One region of the Nonomuraea sp. NPDC054003 genome, then DNA from elsewhere that is predicted to be linked to it. Evidence: riboswitches for the same ligand, from Rfam matches in the RefSeq annotation. Region 1 holds a riboswitch; each other region holds the start of a gene.
The links. Region 1 has a riboswitch for cyclic di-AMP ahead of ACZ6YG_RS13445 (D-alanyl-D-alanine carboxypeptidase family protein). Riboswitches for the same ligand answer to the same signal wherever they lie in the genome.
Positions count from the first base shown of each region.

Region 2: another riboswitch for cyclic di-AMP. It lies ahead of ACZ6YG_RS26015 (C40 family peptidase); the one in region 1 lies ahead of ACZ6YG_RS13445 (D-alanyl-D-alanine carboxypeptidase family protein).
Region 3: another riboswitch for cyclic di-AMP. It lies ahead of ACZ6YG_RS16680 (CHAP domain-containing protein); the one in region 1 lies ahead of ACZ6YG_RS13445 (D-alanyl-D-alanine carboxypeptidase family protein).

Region 1 covers NZ_JBVJKR010000004.1:608,032-610,281, reverse strand. The annotation lists gene ACZ6YG_RS13445 (D-alanyl-D-alanine carboxypeptidase family protein) at 1-748, opposite strand, end outside; cyclic di-AMP (ydaO/yuaA leader) riboswitch at 761-894, opposite strand; gene ACZ6YG_RS13440 (hypothetical protein) at 1,003-1,443, opposite strand; gene ACZ6YG_RS13435 (family 43 glycosylhydrolase) at 1,664-2,250, shown strand, end outside.
Region 2 covers NZ_JBVJKR010000010.1:73,292-75,541, reverse strand. The annotation lists gene ACZ6YG_RS26020 (amino-acid N-acetyltransferase) at 83-640, opposite strand; cyclic di-AMP (ydaO/yuaA leader) riboswitch at 927-1,081, shown strand; gene ACZ6YG_RS26015 (C40 family peptidase) at 1,088-2,131, shown strand; gene ACZ6YG_RS26010 (LuxR C-terminal-related transcriptional regulator) at 2,135-2,250, opposite strand, start outside.
Region 3 covers NZ_JBVJKR010000006.1:30,519-32,768, reverse strand. The annotation lists gene ACZ6YG_RS16690 (maltokinase N-terminal cap-like domain-containing protein) at 1-414, shown strand, start outside; partial or broken gene ACZ6YG_RS16685 (DUF4328 domain-containing protein) at 411-686, opposite strand; gene ACZ6YG_RS16680 (CHAP domain-containing protein) at 715-1,389, opposite strand; cyclic di-AMP (ydaO/yuaA leader) riboswitch at 1,403-1,551, opposite strand; gene ACZ6YG_RS16675 (MFS transporter) at 1,759-2,250, opposite strand, start outside.

The DNA of each region.
Region 1 (2,250 bases):
CGCGGGTGTAGCCGGTCTTGACGCCGAGCGCGCCGGAGGTGCCGAGCAGGCGGTTGGTGTTGCGCCACGAGTACGAACGGCGCTCGGAGGTCGCGGGGACGGTGTGGTACTGGGTCGAGGTGACCTTCTCCAGGGTCGGGTTCTCCAGCACCTTCTGGGCCAGGCGGACCTGGTCGCGAGCGGTGGAGTGGCCGCCGCCGCCGTAGGGCATGCCGTCCGCGTTGACGTACAGCGTGTCGTTCATGCCGAGCTGCCGGGCGGTGGCGTTCATCGCGGCCACGAACTCCTCGACGCCCGGCCCGTACGTGCGCGCGAGCGCGTGCGCGGCGTCGGCGCCGGAGGGCAGCATGAGCGCGTGCAGCATGTCCTCGACGGTCAGCGTGTCGCCGGCGCGCAGGTGGGCGACCGCGGCGCCGCCCCTGGCGGCGTAGCCGACGTCGGCGGTGGTGACCTCGACCTCGTCGGTGGGCTCGGCCCGCTGGAGCACCACGTACGCGGTCATCATCTTGGTGAGGCTGGCGACCGGCCTGCGCAGGTCGGCCTCCTTGCTGAAGTGGACCTGGCCGGTGGTGGCGTCGACCAGGTGGGCGGCCGTGGCCAGGACGGCGGGGGCGGCTGGGGCCTGCGCGGCGTCGACGGGGGTGGCGACCGGCGGGGCGGCGTGGGCGGCGGTGCTGCCGGCGGTCAACGCCGCGGCGGCGACGGCGAGGCCGATCAGCGCTCCGCCGAACCGGTGGGTGACGTTCATCTGGGGGCTTGCTCCTAGCTTCCATGCCGCCTACCGGGTTAGCTGACGGGTTCGGGCGTGGAAGTGCCCTACGGCGCGTGGTGCGCCGATTCACCCCGAGGGGAATGGGTCCCCGGCTCCGCGAACGGATTCGGCGGCCGTGCGCTCCCCGGGGGTGGGGCACGCACGGTCTGGGCAAATGAAGCCTCAACGTAATGCAATCTGACAAACGTCGCAACTCACCATAATTAGGACTTGACCTCCGATATCGCCGGTCACGCTCCCGGCCGGACGACCATCAGCACGACCACGGCCGCCCAGACCAGGTTGTAGAAGCCGGCGAGCATGGACAGCGCGCGCAGCCGGCTCCCGTCGTCCGGGTCGCGCAGCGCGTCCCGCTGGCGCGGGTAGATCTGGGTGGCCAGCAGGACGGCCGCGACGCCGGTCAGCACCATCGAGGCGACGATCCAGAGCTCCCCCATCCGGCCCTGCGCGAGGGCCATCACGATGCCGACGGCGGGCACCACCAGACCGAACAGGCTGTAGCCGCGGGTGATGCGGTGCAGGGCGGCGGCCACGGCCGGGCTGCGCTCGCCCTCGCCCGGCGGGCCCGCAACGGGGGCGTAGCGGGGAAACAGGCTCGCGGCCACGGCCGAGCCTCCGACGAACACGATGGCCGCCAGGACGTGCACGGACAGCAGGACGTGATCCCTCACGTTCGATCCTCCAACCTTCAGGGTTACTGAAGCTTAGCGGAAGCTTCAGGCACTCTGAAGGTTGTCCTACCTCCCAGCCGGCGGCGGAGGCGCCCTTGACGGTTGTGGTGTTGGCGTTAACACTTGGCACACATCTCTCCACCAGCAAGTGAGCACGACGAAGCAACCAGTTATGTTAGCGCTAACACAACTGGTCGACCCCACCCCCCAAGGAGTCCTCGTGTTGGCTTCCCTGCCGGGCACGGCGCGCCGGATCCTGACGCTCGCCGTCGTCACGATCGTCCTGTCAGCCCTGTTCACGACCGGCCGCGCCCAGGCGGCGCCCGGCCCGTCCTTCACCAACCCCGTCGTCCCGACGCCCAACAGCGCCGACCCGACGCTGGTCTTCCACAACGGCTTCTACTACTACGTCGCCACGACGTGGAACTCCGACGTGGTCATGCGCCGCTCGGCGACGATCGCCGGGCTGCGCAGCGCGCCCGAGCAGGTCGTCGTACGGACAGGCGGCAACACGATGTGGGCGCCGCACCTGGAGATGGTCGGGAGCCGCTGGTACCTGTACTACTCGGTGGAGCAGGGCGGCCTGCCCCGCCGCACCCACGTCGCCGAGAGCGCCGGGTCCGACCCGATGGGGCCCTACACCGTCCGCGGGATCGTCAACCTGATGCCCGACAACGGATGGGCGATCGACGCCAGCCTGCTCAAGCTCGACGGCAACCTCTACATGACGTTCTCGGCGTTCGCGTCCGACGGCCTGCAGTCGCTGTTCATCGCGCCGATGTCGAACCCGTGGACGGCGAGCGCGTT
Region 2 (2,250 bases), on a different contig from region 1:
CGCGTGCGCATGTGGCACGTGTCAGGGCACATGCCTGTCCTGGACAACGTATCGACATGGGTATCAACAATCACCTTTTCTGTCAGTCAAGATCCGCATCACCCGAGGTCAGGTGGAGCAACATCCGTGTGTTCCCCAGGGTGTTGGGCTTGACGTGTTCCAGGTCCAGGAACTCGGCCACGCCCTCGTCGTACGAGGCCAGGAGTTCGGCGTAGACCTCGGGCGAGACCGGGGTGCCTTTGATCACCCGGAATCCGTGTCTCGCGAAGAAGTCGACCTCGAAAGTGAGGCAGAAAACACGCTGCAGGCCGAGTTCTTTGGCCGTGTCGATGAGGGCCGTGACGATGCGGTGGCCGATGGCCAGCCCGCGCGCCTCCGGGTGGACCGCCACGGTGCGGATCTCCGCCAGGTCCTCCCAGAGGACGTGCAGCGCCCCGCAGCCGACGACCTTGCCGTCGCGCTCGGCGACCCAGAACTCCTGCACGTCCTCGTACAGGGTGACCGTGGCCTTCTCCAGCAGCCGGGGGCCGGGGCCTCCATAGGTGTCGACCAGGAATTTGATGGCCTTGACGTCCGGCGTCCGGGCACGCCGGACCAGGACCTGCGTGTCGGGAAGGGGACGTTCGGCGACCTGCTCCATGACCCTCCAGCCTACAGTTTGTGATTACGGCTCACCCCTAACCCCGGACTTGCGCCCATCTTGTAACGTCTCGTGGCTGTACGAGCACCTGTGGCGTTGGAGGTTTCCTACCGTTCCATGCCTGGTCCAAGCAGGCACAAAGAGGACATGAAGTCTTTGCCGTACCGTGCTTTACGAGACCACCTTGTGACCCCCCGGTTGTGAAATCTCTACAGAGTCTGTAGTTCCGGTTGAGCAGGAACCCTCGGTGCATTAGTGTCCAGCGTCGATGTCCCCGCGCATGTGGCGCGGAGACGCGCCCAATCCCCGCAAGGGGAGCCGGGGACCCGCCGGCGGCGTTCGAGCGGCGCCGCCAGGGGTGAGTCCGAGCACCTCGCTCGGTAGGGCCGGTCCGAGCCCGAACCCGTCAGCTAACCCGGTCGGCGCGCTACGGAAGGAGCTCGATTGGTGAAGCGCACGCGCGACCGCAGGGGGAGTTCCGCGGGCGAGCGCGCCCGCCCTCCGGAACGGGCCGGCTACGGCCGCAGGCTGGGCATCGTGGCCGCCACCCTCGCCGCGCTGCTCGTCGCCGCTCCCGCGGGGACCGTCGCCGCCGACCCCAAGCCCTCGCTCAAGGAGCTCTCCGAGCAGGTCGAGGAGATGCACCTGGAGATCGAGACCCTCACCGAGCAGTACAACGGGCAGCGCGAGAAGCTCAAGACGGCCAAGAAGGCCGTGGAGAACGCCAAGAAGAGGCTCGCCGCCAGCGAGGCCGACCTGGCCACGAAGAAGACCAGGGCGTCGCAGCTGGTCGAGGCCGAATACATGTCGGGCGGCCTCAGCCGGGTGCTCGCCTTCACCACCGGCGGCGACCCCGAGAGCTACCTCGACCGCGCGGCCACCACCTACGCCCTGCGGCAGCAGCAGAGCGAGGAGGTCCTCAAGCTGACCAAGGCGATGGACGCGGCCGAGCGGGCCAGGACCGGCGCCCAGACCCGCATCGACGAGGTCAACAAGATCGTCAAGGACCTCGGCGCCAAGCGCGACCGGATCTCCAAGCTCGTCACCAAGGTCGAGAGCCGGTTGTTCCAGCGCGCGCTCGGCGAGGCCGGCCGCCCCGGCACCAGGGCCGTCAAGGTGACCCTGCCCATCCCCGGCGACGGCAAGGCGGCCCAGGCCGCCCGCTGGGCCCTCACCCAGCAGCTCAAGCCGTACGTCTGGGGCGCGGAAGGCCCCAACGGCTACGACTGCTCGGGGCTGGTCATGGCCGCCTACCAGCGCGTCGGCATCTCGCTGCCGCACTACACCGGCGACCAGTGGACCGCGGGCAGGCACATCGCGCGCGAGGAGCTGCGCCCCGGCGACCTGGTCTTCTTCTACAGCGACCTGCACCACGTGGGCATCTACCTCGGCGGCGGCATGATGGTGCACGCGCCGCGCACGGGCGACGTCGTACGCATCGCCTCACTCGACCGGCGCCCCTACGCCGGAGCGGTGCGCATCGCCGACTGACGGCTAGATCAGCTGGCGGCGCGCGGCCCAGGCCACGGCTTCGATGGCCGTGGCCACCCCGATCCGGTCGCAGATGCCCCTCAGTCTTCGGCGCACCGTGCGGCCGCTGCAATCAAGGC
Region 3 (2,250 bases), on a different contig from region 1:
GTGCGCGTCCAGCGGGTGCACGGCGACTACCACCTGGGCCAGGTCATGCGCACCACCACCGACTGGGTGGTGCTCGACTTCGAGGGCGAGCCCGGCCAGCCGCTGGCCGAGCGCCGCGCGCTCTCCTCGCCGCTGCGCGACGTGGCCGGCATGCTGCGCTCGTTCGACTACGCGGCCAGGCACCTGCTGGCGGACCACTCCGAGGCGGCCCGCCTGGAGCCGATGGCCGAGGAGTGGGCCAAGCGCAACAGGGCCGCGTTCCTTGAGGGCTACGCCGAGGGCGGCGGCGTCATCACCCCCGCCGACACGGCGCTGCTGCGCGCGTTCGAACTGTCGAAGGCGGTCTACGAGGTCGTGTACGAGGCCCGCAACCGCCCCACCTGGGTGTCGATCCCCTTGGCCGCCTTCCGCTAGACGGCCGGGCTCTCGAAGGGCGACACCGGAGCGGCGGGGCGCCGCGCCTCCTGCGCGTTGCTGATCCGCAGGACCACCAGGGCCGCCGGCACCGCCGCCACCAGCATCAGCGCGCAGCTCAGCACGTCGAACCTGGCCGCCGACGCCATGGACTCCAGCTCTTCGGCGTTGAAGAACAGCCGCCCGGCCACGAGCGCCACCCAGTTGCCGATCAGCCAGAGCGCCCACCAGAGCGTGACCAGCCCCGAGCGCGGCCAAGGATCGTTCTCGTCCCGATGGCTGGCGCGGTTGTCAGGCCGTTCAGGCGGCCTTGTACTCGGGGTAGCCGTAGCCGGCCACGTGGGACACGGGCCGGATGCGCTCCTCGACCTTGCCGTTGCCGGTGTTGCCCTCGATCGTGGTGATCGTGCCGTCGCCGTTGTCCTTCTTCACCAGGCCGACGTGGTCGACGGCGCTGATGTTCTTGCTGCCGCCCCAGTCGAAGAAGACGACGCTGCCGGGCTTGGCCTCGCTGCCCCAGCGGTTGTTGTCCTTGAACCACTGGGCGTGGGTGACGGTGTAGGCGTCCCAGCCGATCGTGGAGCGGGCGCCGGCCTGCTCGCCGACCCAGGACACGAACATCGCGCACCAGGGGGCGTTGGCGTACAGCGCGGGCGTGCCGCCGCCGTCACGGGCCAGGGTCTCGGCCGCGCGCGGGGAGGACATGTACCACTGGTGGAACTTGGTGCCGCCGCCGGCGGCGTCCTCGGTGACGCCGATCTGCGACTCGGCGACCTGCAGGACGGTGCTCGCGCTGACGGCGGTGGCCTGGCCGGCGCTGCTGTGCTGCTGGGCGACCGGGTGGGGCTGGGAGGGGGAGGCGGCGGCCGCGGTGGCGGCGGCGGAGGTGCCGGCGAAGGCGGCGCCGAGTGCCAGGGTGGCGCCCAGGGCCAGGCGGGAGGTGGACGGGATGCGATCGAAGATGTGCTTGACCATGCTCGGGGATTGCTCCTTGCTTCCATGCCGCCTACCGGGTTAGCTGTCGGGTTCGGGCGTGGAAGTGCCCTACGGTGCGCCCTTGGTGAAGAGCGACCGATTCACCCCAGAGAAAGGTGGGTCCCCGGTTCCGCCAGAGGGCGGATTCGGCGGCCGCGCCGTGTTCCCGCATGTGCGCGGGTGGGCGCGGTCTCGGCAATTCATCGGCAACGCGCGGGGGCTTACCTAAAAGCGCTGCTCAAGCGCGTGCCATCGATGGGTCCGAAGGTAATCGTCGCGCAAGGGAAAGGGCAAGCGCGGGACGGACCCCGACGACGGGATCCCCTATGACATGGGGGATCCCGCACGAATTCTTTACCTTCGATCCGGTTACGAACCGTCGGGCGAGGAGCCGAGCCGGGGGACGTGGCGCAGGGCGGTGGCCGCCAGGATCGCCGCGGCGAGCAGGACGACCGAGGCGGCCGCCGCCGTGACCGTGAGGCTCGTGGTGAAGGCGGCCCTGGCCGCCTCCGCGAGCGTGGCGGCGACGGAGGCGGGCTGAGCGGACGCGACGGCCATGGCGCCGCCCAGGGTGTCGCGGGCCGCTGCCGCCGCCTCCGCGGGGACTTCCTCCGGTACGCGCAGGCGGGCCTGGTAGACGGCGGCGGCGATGCTCCCGAAGACGGCCAGCCCGGCCGCGCCGCCGAACTCCTGGGCGGTCTCCGACAGCGCCGCCGCCGAGCCGGAGCGCTCCGGCGGCGCCGCGCCGACCACGATGTCGATGCCCAGCACGAGCAGCGGCGAGCCGCCCAGGAAGAACAGCGTCTGCCCGGTCACCAGCGCGGCGAGCCCCGACGTGCCTGCCATCGTGAGGAGCAGGAC